DNA from 4 places in the Anaerocolumna sp. AGMB13020 genome. Region 1 is predicted to be linked to each of the others. Evidence: predicted binding sites of a transcription regulator. Region 1 holds the regulator's gene; each other region holds the start of a gene.
What was found. The regulator Rex, encoded in region 1, represses fermentation and respiration genes when NADH is low (regulators of the CRP and FNR family bind a similar motif). The targets are predictions, from matches to a motif close to ATTGTTAANTANTTAACAAT.
Positions count from the first base shown of each region.

Region 2: the regulator Rex is predicted to act here: its motif matches at 1,917-1,936, upstream of R2R35_RS10495 (glycerol dehydrogenase).
Region 3: the regulator Rex is predicted to act here: its motif matches at 1,631-1,650, upstream of hypB (hydrogenase nickel incorporation protein HypB).
Region 4: the regulator Rex is predicted to act here: its motif matches at 2,287-2,306, upstream of R2R35_RS11370 (phosphoketolase family protein).

Region 1 is NZ_CP136910.1:5,088,242-5,092,693, forward strand. Features, by position in the region: gene R2R35_RS21415 (ABC-F family ATP-binding cassette domain-containing protein) at 1-565, opposite strand, end outside; gene R2R35_RS21420 (DUF1349 domain-containing protein) at 908-1,489, shown strand; gene R2R35_RS21425 (redox-sensing transcriptional repressor Rex) at 1,800-2,474, shown strand; gene R2R35_RS21430 (hypothetical protein) at 2,524-3,135, shown strand; gene acpS (holo-ACP synthase) at 3,137-3,505, shown strand; gene R2R35_RS21440 (NAD(P)H-hydrate dehydratase) at 3,563-4,452, shown strand, end outside.
Region 2 is NZ_CP136910.1:2,614,419-2,618,870, forward strand. Features, by position in the region: gene R2R35_RS10495 (glycerol dehydrogenase) at 760-1,854, opposite strand; gene R2R35_RS10500 (helix-turn-helix transcriptional regulator) at 2,224-3,318, shown strand; gene R2R35_RS10505 (ABC transporter substrate-binding protein) at 3,552-4,452, opposite strand, start outside.
Region 3 is NZ_CP136910.1:3,566,787-3,571,238, reverse strand. Features, by position in the region: gene R2R35_RS14855 (FAD-dependent oxidoreductase) at 1-635, opposite strand, end outside; gene hypB (hydrogenase nickel incorporation protein HypB) at 890-1,573, opposite strand; gene R2R35_RS14845 (FadR/GntR family transcriptional regulator) at 1,796-2,503, shown strand; gene R2R35_RS14840 (DUF1062 domain-containing protein) at 2,661-3,203, opposite strand; gene R2R35_RS14835 (CD3324 family protein) at 3,454-3,720, opposite strand; gene R2R35_RS14830 (UDPGP type 1 family protein) at 4,067-4,452, opposite strand, start outside.
Region 4 is NZ_CP136910.1:2,813,296-2,817,747, forward strand. Features, by position in the region: gene R2R35_RS11360 (branched-chain amino acid ABC transporter permease) at 1-200, opposite strand, end outside; gene R2R35_RS11365 (ABC transporter substrate-binding protein) at 368-1,591, opposite strand; gene R2R35_RS11370 (phosphoketolase family protein) at 2,319-4,452, shown strand, end outside.

The DNA of each region.
Region 1 (4,452 bases):
TAGGCTCATCCAGAAGGATTAACTCGGGTTTGCTTAGGAGTAGTTTACCAAGAGCAACACGTGTCTTCTGACCGCCTGATAATGTAGTGACAGGTTTTGAGAATTCTTCTTCAGTAAAACCCAGTCCTTTTAAAATGCCAATAACTTCACTTTTATAAGCATAGCCATTTTTCAATTCAAATTCGTGATTTAATCTTGTATAGGCAGAAAGCATCTGCTCCAGTTCGGTTCCGGATGCCTCCTTCATGGATTCCTCCAGCTGGCGAACCTTGGTTTCTATATCAATAACATCCTGTTTGACGGTTAATATTTCATCATAAATGGAATTTTCAGAGGAGAGTCCCTGATGCTGTGCAAGATAACCAACACTGCAACCCTTTGCAAATATAATCTCTCCGTCGTCCGGTGCCAGTTCTCCCATAATAATCTTAAAAAGGGTGGATTTTCCTGCGCCGTTAATACCGATAACAGCGGCTTTTTCCCTTTCGTTTACATGGAAAGAAACATTGCTAAGAATCTGGTCTGTTCCAAAGCTTTTAGAAATATTTCTGCATGCTAAAATCATTTCAAATTACCTTTCTCTTTGGATTTCTATTTAGAATCATAAAGGAATGACTGTAAAAAGTCAAGTAATTGACATGTCCCAGCTAAGGTAAACCAAAGAGGATGACATATAAGAGAGAGATTATGGCTGATCTGTTGTTTTGATGGAGGTCTCAAGAAGAAACTCGGATTATGTACAAAGTTTTTGTTAAAGATTTACTTCCGTTATTAAGTGAGATAAATAACTTGAAAAAGTGCCTGTATCAATGATATCATGTAGAAAAAGTGCCTGTTACAGACTGCGGGAAGGTTGTAATTTACAGCGCAGATACTATTATAAGCCAATTAGGAAAGGGGTTTACACATGAGTAAGAAATTTTTCAAAGATTTTAAATGGTTAAATGAAAGCAGTATTCGATATACAAAAGAAGGAATTGTGATAAAAGCACCCGGGCAGAGTGATTTCTTCCGTGGGACAGGAGTATTTGTACGTGATAATGCGCCATTTTATTATACAGAAATTTTTGGGGATTTTGTATTTAGAGCCAAGGTATCTCATGCTTTTTTGGATACCTTTGATGCAGCAACGATAATGTTAATGGAGAATGACAGCATCTGGGCTAAGGCCTGCTTTGAGAAGACGGATTTTGACACCAATGCAGTTGTCAGTGTTGTAACAAATCCCTTGTCTGATGATGCAAACGGCTGTAATATAGAAGGAAATGAGGTTTGGCTTCAGGCAGCCAGGGTAGGAGATGCCTTTGCCTTTCACTATTCTTTGGATGGTATAAAATATGATATGATGCGTTATTTTATTCTGCCCGCCAGTCAGACAATCAAAGTTGGTTTGGTGGCACAAGCACCAATTGGAGAAGGCGGAGAACGTTATTTTGAGAATATATCGCTGGAGCACAGAACGGTTTTAAATATACGCGCCGGCAGATAAACCGAGGGAATTATTGGAAAATTCATATAGGAATCAGCATTTGACAAATAAATATCATTCACATATAATATCTTATTAGAAAGCTATATTCAGGAGTAAATTAAGTTAAATGAAGAATTTGTAGGATCCTTTCTGTAGAAATACCTGAATACCGTATTTTTACACAGGAAGAGTAAAAACAGTTTACTTAAAACATTCCTTTAAACATAAGAAAATCAAAAGCAGGTTAATGAATATATGCATATATCAGTTTTAATTTGCAATATTGAATTACCTGCTTTCAGTTATAAAAAATAAAGGAGGGTCAGAAGTGCAAGAGAAAGAAATTTCATTAGCCGTAATACAGCGCTTACCCAGATATTATCGTTACTTGGGAGAACTGCTGGAAAATGACGTGGTACGTATTTCATCTAAGGAGTTAAGCGAGAGGATGAAGGTTACTGCCTCCCAGATAAGGCAGGATTTGAACAATTTTGGTGGGTTCGGACAGCAGGGGTACGGATATAATGTTGAATATCTGTTTACTGAGATTGGAAAAATATTAGGACTTGACAGAAAGTACAATGTAATCATCATAGGAGCGGGTAATTTGGGACAGGCATTGGCAAACTATGGTGATTTTGAAAGAAGAGGATTTATGATTAAGGGTATCTTTGATGTTAACCCGCGATTGGAAGGAATATCAATCAGGGGAACTCAGATACAGATGATGGATGAACTGGAAGAATTTGTGAAGAGCAACAAGGTTCATATAGCCGCACTGACCATACCAAAGATAAAGGCACCACAGACTGCTAAAGAAATAGTGGCCTTAGGTATTAAAGCCATTTGGAATTTTGCGCCAGTAGATTTAAATCTCCCCTCCGATGTCATTGTAGAGAATGTACATCTGTTAGAAAGTCTTATGAGATTATCCTATACCCTAAAAGATTTGGAAGAGTCCCAAGGTATTACGGAAGAAGACATTTCATCCGATAATAATTAAAAAGGACACCAAAGCGAAAGCTTGCACCAGAAATGGGGTATAAGTATACATGAGAAAAAAGGAAGACATAAACTTTGAAAAAATCTTTAAGGGTAAGAAAATACCAATAGTAGTATTGGATGAACGCTGGCATCAGCTGTTTCCGGATTATGATAAACCTGTTCACATCAAAGCAATGGAAAATAAACTGGATGAGCTGATGAAACAGCAAGGCAAACTTACCAATGATTTAAAGGATTACAAGAAGATAAAGAATCAACTGATGGGTGAGATTATCACTCACATGGATGTCAATGACACAAAGCTGGGAAAAGCCAAAGAAAAGAAACTTGATCAGAACCAGAGACTGATAAGGGAAATTGGCGATAAAGTAAAAGACTCAGAGAATGAACTGGTTGATCTGCCTTATCAAATTAAGGCGGCTAACGAAGCTTTAATAATAGAAAGTTCACAAATCTGCTATAGACGGCTCAGTGAGAACACAGAGAAAATCAATGAGATTAATAAGTGGATTCAAAACATCCGAGAACAGCTGAAAATAAAAATCCTAGAGAAACAGGATATGGAAATGAAAAATGCAGATATCTATAATTACATGCATGATCTGCTGGGACCGGAACTATTGCAGGAACTGGATGAAGAGATAAAAAGGAATAAATAGCATGATTGTTGGTATCGGTACAGATTTAATTGAAATCGAAAGAGTCATGAAAGCCTGTGAGCGGGAACATTTCTGCAGGAGAATCTTTACTCCAAAAGAGTTAGAACTTGCTCAGACAGACAGAAGAAAGCTTGCCGGAAATTTTGCTGTAAAAGAAGCAGTTGTAAAAATGCTGGGTCTGGGTTTTCGAGGAATTCATCCTTCAGATATAGAAGTATTGCGGGATGAATACGGGAAACCTTTTGTGAATTTATTGAAAGGAGCCAAAGAGGCTGCCGATAAAATTGCATGTCAAAGGATACTGGTAACTATCACAAACACAAAGGAGTTCGCCAGTGCTTTTGCTGTTGGAGAAAGCATTAATTCGTAGTATTCAGAAAATACGTAGATAGGTATTCAGAAAGTCAAGTTTATAAAAGAGGTTTATATGAAATATCTGGTCAAGCGTAATGAGATGCAGGAAGTTGACAGGAAAACCACGGAAGAAATGGGGATACCTGCTATTGTTTTGATGGAGCGTGCTGCCTTAAAGGTAGCAGAAGTAATTGATGAACATATCATAACTTCAAGCTGTGAGAAAGATACAAAATTGAAAATACTTGCTTTATGCGGTACAGGGAATAATGGAGCTGATGGAATTGCGGCTGCCAGGATTCTAACCTGTAAAGGGTACAAAGCAGCAATATATGTGGTGGGTGACAGGAATAAGGCATCCGCCTTGTTTTTGCAGCAATTAGAAATTGCTGTGAATTTCGGTGTTGAAATAGTTAGCAATATTGATACCCCGGAATATACTATTGATGAAAACACGATTCTTATAGACGCCATCTTCGGCATCGGATTAAATAAAGATATTCAGGGTGAATATAAGAATATAATAGATAAAATAAACAGATTAAAAAAAGAGAAGGTATTTGCTGTTGATATACCATCAGGAATATCAGCCGATTCTGGATTTCCTTTAGGGGCAGCAGTGAAGGCAGACTATACAATAACCTTTGGATACCTTAAGTTAGGACTTGTACTTTTTCCCGGATGTGAATATGCAGGGGTTATAACAGTTGCGGATATTGGGTTTGCAGCACCTGAATACCTTAAGCTTCCATTCCATCACTATACCTTTAATAAGGAAGATTTAAATTTAATACCCAATAGGAAAGCCTATTCAAATAAAGGCAGTTATGGAAAGATCCTTGTTATAGCGGGTTCAGCAGATATGTCAGGGGCAGCTTATTTTTCTGCCAAGGCAGCATACCGTATGGGAGCCGGCTTAGTCAAGATATTGACCAATGAGAAAAACAGGACGATTTTGCAGAC
Region 2 (4,452 bases), 2.5 Mb from region 1:
TTATACTGTCAATTTACTTTGTTAAAAACAAAAAATGCTTGTATCCAATTTATGATAAGCACGATTAAAACTGCTGAATTATTCTTTGTTATTTCTATTATTGCCGACTTTTCAGGAAGCTATCAAAATACTGATATACACTTGACATTTCGATTTTTTCCATAAACCTGTCAATTAAACACACTCTTTTTTATTATATACATATTTATAGTTTTTTTCAAAGGAAATTTTAGAAATATTGGAATATTAATATTTTCTTAAAGAAATATGCTGTTTTACCTGATTTATAAGCACATTTCTACAGTCACCTGCAAAAACACCTTAAGAAAACGCTATTTGAATCCTTCGACTGCAAGACAATTAAGTGCGCTGTTTCCAGTGTTATGGCAGGATGAAACTGTTTTTAAGATAATCAGGATATAATAAGAATTCAAAGCAAGAGAAGGGAGAATTAAATTGGATACTATCAAACTATTTACGAGAAAAGCAGAAGAAAACAATAGAAAGGAGCGGTTGCATTTTTGATTCCTGTTGCTGCAAAAAAATTTCTTGACTTTCCCATACACCGGATTCAAACACCTTCCCAATCTGCACTGTTTTCGCACATAAATTCTTTGCTTCCAGCACACGAAATGGTCAGTGTCTTTCATCAGTTCCTCACAGGAAAGCCAAAAGGTTTTCTTACAACATTACATTATTCTGCAACAGCTCCTAAATCTATTATTCATGAAATAAATAATACTACTAATAATTAATATCTTATCTGAAATATTCCTGTCCTAATAAATCCGCTGCCAGAAGTGCATCGTAGAGCTGATCGGCAGTTACATCTCCCGCCATATTATGTATGGTCTCACCTGGTATACAGGCTTTTTCAGCCGCTATCCTTACTCTTGTCACTTCTGTTACCCCTAACTCCTTAAGGGTAACCGGCAATCCAACCTTATGACAGAAGTCCATTACTTCCCTGATTTCCTCTAAGGGAGCACTCTCTAACAGAAGCTGCGTTATAGTTCCATAGGCCACTACAGAGCCATGCATTGTTTCTTCACATTCAGGAAGGGCAGTAAAACCGTTGTATACGGAGTGTGCTGTTGCCAGTCCACCATTATCAGCTCCAACACCACTTAGATAAGTATTCGCTTCAATAATTGCTTCCAGGGCAGGTGTTACCAAATGATTTTCACAAGCAAGCTTTGCCTGGTACCCATTTTTTAAAAGAGTCTTATAACACAATTCACACAAAGCCATTGCGGAAAGGGCAATACCTCCATTTTCAAGACTGGGGGAATCTGTTCTGACACATGCTCTGGCCTCAAAATAAGTTCCTAAGGCATCTCCCATACCAGCAATCAGGAATTTGACCGGTGCATTGGCAATAATCTCACTGTCCACAATTACAGCTTCCGGATTCCTAGGGTAGAAAAGATAACTGTCAAAAGCTCCATCATCCTTATAGATAACAGATAACCCCGTGCATGGTGCATCTGTGGCTACAACGGTGGGTACGATTACAACCGGAAGTTTTTCATAATGGGCAGTGGCTTTGGCAGTATCAATCGCCGATCCACCGCCAATACCAACCACTACCTGGATCTGTTTAGCCTGAACAATTTCTCTCATCCTGTTAATTTCACCAACAGAACTTATACCTTTGAATATTTCAAAATGAAGCTCACAATTACTTCCTTCAAAACTTTTCTTTATTTTATCAGAACAGTTCTTATAACCGCTGTTACTGCAGACAAATAAATAAGAGGTTCCTAACTCCTTTGTTTCCTGATAAAAATGCAACAGTGCACCTTTTCCCTGTAAGTATTTTAATGGTGCTCTTAATAATTTTAATACAGCCATGATGTCCCTTCCTTTTCCTGTGTTTATACAACCTTTATTCTCGTCTGGTATATTATTGATACTTTGTTATTATCTTGACAATCTAATAATAGCACCTATATAATAAAGTAACAATTACCCGCACCCCCTATTCTTCTAGGGTAAATGCCCTAAAGAGTATCCGAAAAATACCAGCACGGGGTAATATTCCAATTTTAAAGCAAGGTAAGCTTTAAGGATTGGGCGGTGCCTTCTTAAAAGTCAACCTGCTATGCTCCTTAAAGAACTGCCCGAAGGGTACAATGACTTTAGAGGTACACGAGAAGCGTTTTTTTAAATCATAACTTGAGGAACGCAACAATATTACCTGTACAACTATTTGGAGTTATTATGACTGAGATTAATACATTAACACAAGAAGATTATAGACGGCTGCTTTCTTTCTCGGAAGGCCTAAATCCCTACGATATGAATTTCCGCAAGACCGCAATGGATGATCTGCTCCATTACTTTCCTTTTGATGGTGCTGCCTTTCCTCTGGTAGATGGCAAAGGCTATTATAAACATCTTATCTATGTGAACTTTACACCAATTTCGATTGAATCCTACGAACGGGACTGTTACAAAAATGATTTTTTTGCCCCTGCTAATTTAAAGGAAACAAAACAGAAGTCTGTTTATACCATAGAAGATTTTACCTCCTATGTTGAATATGAAACATCCTCTTTGTACAGTCAATGTTTATACTTTAATGGATTCTATTATGAGGCTCTGGTACTGCTCAGAGATGAAAGAGGTAAACCTTTAGGCGCTGTTGCCGTATATCATGGAAAAAGTACCCCCGGATTTACCCTACGGGAGCAGCTCCTTCTCGAAGAAATAGGAATTATCATGGAGAAAGCTATACGATTACATCTGAATTATCTCTCTATGCAAAATAATCTGAACTTCTTTAGCAGGATATTTGCTCGTCACCCCATTGGAATGATATTATGTGATGGTAATTTTTCTATACAGGAGATCAACCAGGAGGCTCTTCATATCTTAGATCAGATTGGTCTGCCTTCCAATGAGGATGGGGCAGGTTTACTCTTAAAGGACTACATCCTTCCTGTTTTCCAGGAGGGTACCACACACAGATTCTGTCTGCGCTTGGCAGAGGGAGTCGAGGTGTTTCTGGAGAATATTATTGCAAAAGAGCATATAACAGACAGTTTTGTGACCCGCTATGCAATCTTTTTGAATCTTTCTGCCGGCAACAGCAGAACTTCCTGGGTTGCATATCTCAAAGAAAGAGAACTTACGAAACGGGAATGCGAAGTAACAAGTTTATTATGTCAAGGTTATAAGCTCATAGAAATAGCTGATTTGTTGAAAATAAGCTTGAATACCGTGAAACGTCACAAAGAAAGTATTTATTCCAAAATGAAGGTAAATAGTTCCAGCCAATTAATACTATTATATCAGGAAATAAAGAATTCCTGATAGTTAACAAAGCTTATTTATTTTACTGCAGAGTCTCGTTATGAGCAGTATACAATCTAAAATCACTTCTGTCCCGGTAACTCTTTCAACTACGAGGCATGAATATAAAATCCAATTGTGTGGAGCCTGAGATAAAAGGGGATGACAGAGAAACTGCTACCAGCTTTAACCCCCATAGTTTACGGCATAAGGAGCAGCATACAATATTTCAATTGTATACTGCTCCCTTTCATTTAATCCACCAATGTATTAAGCGCTTCCACTAAATAATCCAGCTGTGCATCGAGACTCAGAACATCATCATAATAGAATAAACCTTGGTATTCACCGGGAATCTCCAATACATGACCTTCTGCAACGGCAGGTATGCTCTTCCAGATATCAGACTGTGCATATTCCGATTCAATACCTTCCTGGCGGCACCAGATAATGTAATCGCCGAAATATTCATGAGCGACCTCATAGCTGATGGTTCCTCTTCCGTTGCCGGTGGTCTCAATCAATTCTCGCAGCTTATCCGGATATTGCTGTTCAAGGTATGTGTATAAAAGTGTCCCGCCTCTTGACCCGGTTTCATAAGAAAGCCCGGCCCACTCGCCGGAAGAACCCCAATCCTCCAGAATGCTGAAGGTTTTTCCGTTAAATGCCTCTTTTTTAAATATTTCTTTGGCATTCTTTAGCTTTGTTTCAAACGTAGTAATTGTTTTTTCTGCTGTTTCAAGAGTTCCGGTGGCTTCACCGATGATTCTTGTACGTTCTGGAGATAGAGTACTTTCCTCAATTACAAGCACCGGGGCAACTTGGCTAAAGGTATCATAGTCCTCTTTACTGTATGTAATGATCAGATCTGGTTCCAACGCCATGACCTCTTCCTGTTCCCAATTTTCGATCTTTGTTATCGCCATCAACTGATCATAGAAAGGCATGGTTTTTTGCATCCAGCCGTTGTACCCTACAACATTGAGACCAGCTGCCAGAGTTTCTCCAATATACCAGTTGACAACAACCCGCTGTGGATTGACTGGAATTTCAATATCGCCCATTACAGTATGAACTGTGCGGGTGCCACTTTCTTCGGAAGACTCTGTAGACATCTCTGCCTCCGCCGTTGTATCAGGCTCTTCTGTTACCTGA
Region 3 (4,452 bases), 1.5 Mb from region 1:
CCCATAACCTCTCTTGCTGTACGGCAGGAGCAATCAGATACGGAAAATATCTTATTCTCATTAAGATACCCAGTAACCTCCTCATAAGAGGCTCTTCTGGTCTCTCCATCAATTGCTGTCTGAATAGGGATTACTCTCATAAGGCCCACACCTACCGGGAAACTTCCGGCTGTTCTCGGTCCTCTTACCCTTCCATAGGCTTCAAAGGCTTCTGCTATCTGAGGATATTTAGCGACATTCTTCTTATTATTTACCATCATTTCCATAATGCCGGGAACCCAGGTATCATACCAGAAATAGTCCTCTCCCTTTATTTCATTTACGAAACAGACACCTGCATCGGCAAGTTCCAGGAGCAGTTCCTTTGTTTTTTCCTCGGTTTTATTGCATAATACAGATAGTTCCTTTGCAGTTACTTTTTTTCTTATTTCCATACAAAGGGCAGCTTCTGCCATCTCCTCTGTTACAACTGGTTCCAATATCAGATATTCCGGGTCTGTTGCTTTGATTTCGTTTTTGGAGCCTCTTTTTTTACGGCTGATATGATTTGCCAGGTCTAATACCTTCTCATTTACCATCGTTCTGACCATTTTATGTATACCCTTTCTTTTGTGAATCATATTTGATAATCTCATCCCCTTATTATCCCCTTATGATTCGTATAACCCTCTCCTTTCCCGTTTATTTCCCCTGGTCATTTCTTTTGTGTTTTTCTTCGTTTAGCTAATATACTTTGTTTTTCTTCGCTTAGCTCTTTATCTTTATCCTTCTATATCGTTTCAGGGCTATGTATGCAGAAGCTTATTTTTTCTCCTGCTGCCTATGCTAATAACCATTTCACTTACTTACTGCTATTCCACTGACTTACCGTTATTCCACTGATTTACCGCTATTCCACTGATTTACCGCTATTCCACTGATTTACTTCTTTTCGCAGCCATTCTGTCCATTCCGTAATACCCTCTCCTGTTCTGGCAGAAATAGGGATAATTGTAATCTCAGGATTTATCTTTCTTACACGTTCCTTACAGGCTTCCAGATCGAAATTAAAATGCTCCAGCATGTCTATTTTATTAATCAGCAGTACCTGACATATGGAAAACATCAGCGGATATTTGAGAGGTTTATCATCTCCTTCCGGAACGCTTAATATCATAGCATTCTTAGAAGCACCTGTATCAAATTCCGCAGGGCAAACCAGATTTCCCACATTTTCCAGAATAGCAAGATCTATCTCCTCTATTCCTAAACCTTCCAGTCCCTGCCTTGTCATAGAAGCATCCAAATGACACATGCCACCGGTATGCAGCTGAATAACTTTGGTTCCTGTCTCCGATATTCTTCTGGCATCCACATCTGAGTCAATATCAGCTTCCATTATTCCAATCTTCATTTCATCCTTTAGTGCCTCTATGGTTCTTGTCAGAGTCGTAGTCTTACCAGAACCCGGTGAGGACATAAGGTTTAATAAGAACTTACCTTTTTCCTTTAATTCTTTTCTTAGCTTCACTGCCTGCCTGTCATTATCTGCAAAAACACTTTCTTTGATTTCGAGAATTCTGAAATTCTCCATATGATTCCTCCCTCCGCCATTCCCTGTGGTCATACCAGAGCATCTCAGCGTCTATACTTTGTTATAACTTTAACATTATCTTGTAAATAAGTCAACTTTTATTGTATTTATTCAATATATTTATATATTATTTCTATTGATTTTTATCATTTTATACAATATAATTACTTTAAAAAGCGCTCTGGTATCTGGTCATACCAATAGCACAGGAGGTTATTTGTTATGGAATTCACAAAATTATGTTCTCCCTCCTTAAAGGAACTCTTTATTACACAGTTAGAGCATATGATTTTATCGGGTAAATTAAAGATAGGAGAAAAGCTGCCACCAGAGCGTCAGCTTGCAGAAGCCATGCAGGTAAGCCGGGCAGTAGTGAATGGTGGAATTACAGAACTTGAGAAGAAGGGATTTCTGATTATCAGGCCCAGGGTAGGAACCTTTGTCGCTGATTACCGTCAGAATGGTACTCTGGATACACTGATTTCCATTATGAACTACAATGGAGGGCGCTTTCGTGATGAGGAGATTCGCTCCATCTTAGAGGTTCGTGCTGCGCTTGGAGTACTTGCCGTTCAGCTTTGCAGAACACATTTTACCGAGAAAGATGCTGTGTTGCTTCAAAACAGGCTTAATGAAATACATAATGCCACTTCTCATGAAACGGCAGCCCTGGCAGCCTTTGGTTTTCATCACGACCTTGCACTGGTATCCGGTAATACTTTGCTGCCGTTGATCTTTCAGTCTTTTAAAGTACCAGTATTAACTTTATGGGAACGGTTTTGTACCCTTTACGGAATAGAGGCTCTCTACCGTAACACCTTTTCTTTATGGACACAGTTAGAGCAGGGAAACTGGGAGGATGCAATTGCCTTTATTAATCATTCCCTTGACAATACCATAAATGGAAGCAGGCCCATTTATTATGATTAAACCCGTGTAAACTGTAAACAGGTTTGTTATAGTTAAGCGAAGCGCCACCTTTTTATCGAAGTACTGCTATATCAAAACAACCCCAAAAGAGAAAGCTCCTTTATGAACTTTCCTCTTTCGGGGTTTTATTTGTTATACCTGCTGCCGGCATTACCGATTATCTGCTATCTGCTCTAACCGTGATGTGCAGAATGGTTTCTTCACCCAAATAGCTTTGACTATTGGTCTCTTCCTTCTTTAACAGCTCTTTGGCAGCACTCCTGCTGATTTCTAATAGCTCTGCCACCACTCTGTCCGTTCTGAGCTTAAGACCATAGGGATTTTGAATTACTACTACTCCCTCCGCTTCTTCCTTAAGCTTTTTTAAACGATAGGTTATATTAGAAATATCGATATGTGCTCTGTTAGCCTCAAAAATCCCTTTATTCATTCCATACTTTAACGCATATTCCTTATCATTCTCTAAAAAAGCTTTGTATTCTTCTCCTGCTAAAAATGATGGCTTCATCCTCTCATAAATGGTAAGGTTATAAGTATGCCTGCATTTTTCACATTGATAGATTAACCAGACGTCTATCCGGTTTCCATTGGCATTTACTCTGAAATTATTGGTACTGATAAAACGCGACCCGCAGCCGCATTTGGGACAGTTTCTAAGAATATGGTAAGCTTCCTTCGGCAGTATCATATAATAGCTCATTTGCATCTCCTTCTAAGCTGATTTGCAAAGGCTATTTAAGATAAAATATTATTTAATTTTTATTAAATTGATTATTAAACTTACATAGCCTTTGGTAAACGAATAAGCCATGTTTTATGATGCGGTGATAGCATACAACACCCCTCCTTTTTTGTTCACAGCATATCATTTGTGGAAGGTTTATGCCACCTCATAGTTTTTTATAAAAAAACAAGTGCAGCAACAAAAAATCTGTAGCTGCACCTGTTTCTTATTTCATTTTACCTATGATACGTTGTATACTCTTAATGGACAAAAAATACTTGTCGGCAATTTCTGTCCCTTTCATTCCGTTTTTATAGTCAAGATAGATGTTATGATTTCGTTCATTCAATTCTTCTCTGATACTGGTATTCTCTCCCCAGTCCCGTCGGTTATTTTCTTTTCTGGGAATATAGATACATTCTCCATCCACGTAATTCTGAATCAATTCAATAATTTCATTCGGCAGAATCTGTTCTGCTTTCCTATAGCCCATTGCGCCCTCCTAATAATATTAATCTTAGGATTAGCAGCAGCTATAACATATTTATTCTCTAAAAATGCAATAGCTGATGCTACGCATTCATAACATGCCTTCGTCTCATATAATAGCCTCCTTTTTATTCATGTCCTCTGCAGAGTCTGCAGAAGCAGTCTAACATCTTGTATGATACAAACAGAATATATATTTAATACTACTGTAATATTACCCCATTGAAAGTCAGTAAGCAACTGTTTTCAGTTAATTTGGAGCCATATATGTTGATTTATTCTTTATATTATGTTTTATACTATTCGCCTTGTCGTATATGTGATTAGTTATTTCTTTATGGATAACCTCGTTACAGTTTAATATGGTTTCTCTTAAGAAGTTCTCTGGCAGTTTCAGGGGAATCAACCCCAGAAGCATTCTTTACCGGAGCAAATTCCTCTTCTCGGATTACTTCAAAAGGAAGACACTCCTCAAATAAAGGTATCATATCCAATGCCAGCTCTTCAAATTTATATCCATTGGGTTTATCCGGCTGAATATATTCCCCTTCCTGATTCAGATAAGGTATTTTCTTCTCTGCCACATGTATCGGTAGATCTTTGCTTAAAATTTCCTTCAGCTTATCCAGTTTGAACAGATAATTTAAGGTAACACCAAGCGAATAGCTTAACTCACCAGAGGGCGTTCTCTCCTGCCGCATAACTTCCGTCATTTCATAATATTCCACAATAGATG
Region 4 (4,452 bases), 2.3 Mb from region 1:
GGCATTCCAAGTGCTACCATCAGCGGTATGGAATACAGCATGGTATAGCTGCCTACCATAATAAAATCCCCATGTGCAAAATTAATCAGCCGGATAATGCCATATACCATGGTATACCCCAAGGCTACCAAGGCATACACGCTGCCTATTTTTAATCCATTAATAACCTGTTGAATAAAAATGACGACTTCCGTTGACATAACGGTATTCTCCTTTACAGTAAATCACTTATGATTAAGTTTTTTCTTTTCTAAGCGCAAAAAGAAAAGAATTATTTTTACGTTTAGAAAGGCAAAAGACTTATACTCCGAAAGCCCAAAACGGCTTACCATCCGGTAAGCCGCAGGGTGATTGATTATTCAGCTGATTAGTTACCAAGTGTACTATTCCATACAGCTGCACCGTCTTTGAATTCAATAATAGCAACTGACTTCTCCGGTGTTCCGCTAACATCGAGGGTAAAGCTTCCGGTAACGCCCGAAAAGCTCATTCCGCTCATAGCATCACGGATTGCTGTTCTGTCTGCTGATCCAGCCTTTTCGATAGACTGTTTTAGCATATATACGGAGTCATATGCCAAAGCTGCAAGTGCATTAAGGCTTTCTGCACCGAATTTATCGCTGTAAGCTTTAACAAAGTTCTGAACGGCATCTGCTGTATCATCCGGTGAGTAGTGATTTGTAAAGAAGCAGTTGTTGTAGAGGCTCTTATCATCTACCATGGTTCCGATGGTTCCGTCGAAACCGTCAGCCCCCATGATTACGCCGCTAAAGCCCGCTGCTCTTGCCTGAGGTACGATGTAAGGTCCAACGGAGCTGTAGTAGTAAGGAGCAAAGAGATACTCTGCACCGCTGTTTGCGATGTTGGTCAGCTGAGAAGAATATTCGGTATCATCTACAGAGGAGGAACTTTCTTCCGCTACCACTTCAAGACCGAATTCTTTCGCTGCTGCAAGGAAGGCTTCACGAAGACCTGCAGAATATGCATCACCGGAAGCATAAAGTACTGCTACTTTCTTAACGCCTAATTTTTCTGCAGCAAATTTTGCCGCCATTTTTCCCTGGTAGGAATCCTTAAAGCAAGCTCTGAACACATAATCATCATCTTCTGTTACTGTGTCAGCAGTTGCTGTAGGTGTTAATAACACAATCTTTGCTTCATTTGCCAAAGGTGCAAGACCAGTAGTTACACCACTTGTTACAGAACCGATAACGGCACTGATCGCAGAATCGTCAGCCAGCTTGTTAAAAGCATTGGCACCTTCTGTGGAATCACCTTTATCATCCAGCGATACCAGTTCCAGCTGCTGTCCGAGAACACCACCGGCTGCGTTGATTTCCTCCGCAGCAAGCTTCATGCCGTTTACTACGGCTTCACCATAGGCAGCTAAGTTTCCAGTGTTGGGTGAGATGGTTCCGATCTTGATTGTTCCTGATGCTTCCGATGAATCAGGAGCTTCTGTTGCCGCAGGTGTATCACTGCCTGAATCAGACCCGTTGCTGCTTGTTGAATCTGATTTGGTGCCGCATCCGGATAAAAGTACAGCTACCATGATAACAGCCATGATGACTGCTAATAACCTTTTCTTCATGTAAATTTCCTCCTATAGAAATTTTTATGATAAAAACTTTGAAAGAATGGAATCCGTCCAAAATTCTTATTTCTTGGAAAGAACAAAGAGTCTGGCTTGCCAGACTCTAGCGCTCATGCGCTGTTACGATAGTAAAACAACAACAAAGTACTGTCATTTTCATATTCAAGGTCAATTTAAACAATTATCACGCTGTAATCTATGTATTCTATACTGCAATATTTACAATACAAAAAAAGGCATACACAAAAAATTTGTGCACACCTTCGTTATAAAGGGATTATAATATCTACCGGAGAAAATTACAATACCTTTTTTGAAAAGTGTTAATATTTTATAAATAAAATTGGATTAATATAATTTTCTTATGAAACAATATAATATTCCTTACAACATTTAACATTATTTTCAGCATATATAATAAGGACATATTATCTTCCTGTATAATTTAATGTAAAATGCCAATACCATAAAATATAACTATTTAATACCAAAAATACAGATAGAACAACTATTTATACCAAACAGTTGAATAGAAGATAGACAGACTGAAAACTGCGAAATAACGGTTAAAATGGGATTAAACGGAATTATTTTCACACTTTAGTTTAATTAATAGTGAACTAATTTAAGTATAATTTAACAAAACACCTTGCCTATTTTCAAAATATGTGCTAGTATATCTCGTATTCAGGTTTGTTAAAAAAATAACACAAAGGAGAGTAACATGACGGAGAAAACCAAAACCTATTTAACCGACAATGAGCTGAAGAAAATAAATGCTTATTGGAGCGCCTGCAATTATCTTGCAGCCGGTATGATTTATCTCAAAGATAATCCCTTATTAAAGCAGCCTCTGAAAGCAGAACATGTAAAGAGCAGACTGTTAGGTCACTGGGGAACCAGTCCCGGATTATCTTTTTCCTATGTCCACCTTAACCGGCTGATTAATAAATATGATTTAAATATGATTTTCATCGCGGGACCCGGACACGGTGCTCCCGGCGTTCTTGCCCCCGGCTATCTGGAAGGCGGGTATTCCGAAGTTTACCCTGATAAGAGTGAAGATGAAGAAGGCTTAAAGAAATTCTTTAAACAATTCTCTTTCCCCGGCGGTATCGGAAGCCATTGCACACCAGAAACCCCCGGCTCCATACATGAAGGCGGTGAGCTTGGCTACAGCCTTTCCCATGCTTACGGAGCAGCGTTTGACAATCCCGACCTGATCGTTGCTGCCGTGGTCGGTGACGGAGAAGCAGAAACCGGACCACTGGCTACCTCCTGGCATTCCAATAAATTTGTGAACCCTGCAAGAGACGGTGCCGTACTTCCTATTCTTCATTTAAATGGTTACAAAATCGCTAACCCTACTTTACTTGCAAGAATCAGCCATGAAGAGCTGGAGTGCCTGTTCAAAGGCTATGGTTACAAGCCTTACTTTGTTGAGGGTGATGATCCTGCTCTTATGCACAATGCCATGGCAGAGGCGATGGAAAACGCTATTCTGGAAATCAAGGCTATTCAGAAGGAAGCTAGAACCACAGGTAAAATAACCAGACCCAGATGGCCTATGATCATCTTAAGATCCCCTAAAGGCTGGACCGGCCCTAAGGTGGTTGACGGACAAAAGGTAGAAGGCTTCTGGCGCGCCCATCAGGTTCCCTTATCCGGAATCCATGAGAATCCCGAGCATCTTAAAATGCTGGAGGACTGGCTTAAGAGCTATCATCCGGAAGAATTATTTGATGAAGATGGTAAGCTGATTGCCGACTTAAAGGAGCTGGCTCCCAAAGGAAACCGCAGAATGAGTGCCAATCCTATTACCAACGGCGGTCTGTTAAGAAAAGACCTTCGTATGCCTGACTTTAAGAATTACAGCGTTAAGGTTGAAAAGCCCGGCTGTTCCGAGTATGAGAACACCAAACCACTGGGTGAGCTGTTAAGAGATATCTTCCGCAACAATCCTGAAAACTTCCGTATGTTCGGTCCCGATGAGACTTCCTCCAACAGGCTTACTGCCGTTTATGACGTCAGCAAAAAGTCCTGGATGGCAGACTATTATGAGGAGGATATCACAGACGGCAGCGAGATGACTGTTGACGGTAAAGTCATGGAGATGTTAAGTGAACATACACTGGTAGGCTGGCTGGAAGGATATCTCCTGACCGGTCGTCATGGCTTCTTCCATACCTATGAAGCTTTCTCCCATGTTATTGATTCCATGTTCAATCAGCATGCAAAATGGCTGGACATCTGCAAACATGAGATATTATGGCGTTCTCCCATCGCTTCTGAGAACATCCTGTTATCTTCAACAGTTTGGCGTCAGGACCATAACGGCTTCTCCCACCAGGATCCTGGTTTCTTAGATGTAGTTACCAACAAAAGCCCGGAAGTTGTTCGGATCTATCTTCCGCCGGATGTTAACTGCCTATTATCTACCATGGATCATTGCTTAAGAAGTACCGGATATGTAAATGTTATCGTAGCTGATAAACAGAAGCATATGCAGTATTTAAGCATTGATGATGCCGTAAAACACTGCACCAAAGGCATTGGCATCTGGGATTGGGCAAGCAATGATAACAATTCCGAGGAACCGGACCTTGTAATGGCCTGCTGCGGTGATATTCCTACCAAGGAAGCTCTGGCTGCAACTGCTATCCTCCGTGAAGAATTCCCGGATATAAAAATCCGATTTATCAATGTGGTGGACCTGATGAAGCTTATGTCTTCCTCTGAACATCCCCACGGGCTCACAGACGAGGAATTCAATTCTTTATTCACAAAAGACAAGCCGGTTATCCTGAATTTCCACGGATACCCCTCCTTAATCCACAAGCTGTGCTTTAAGAGAAGCC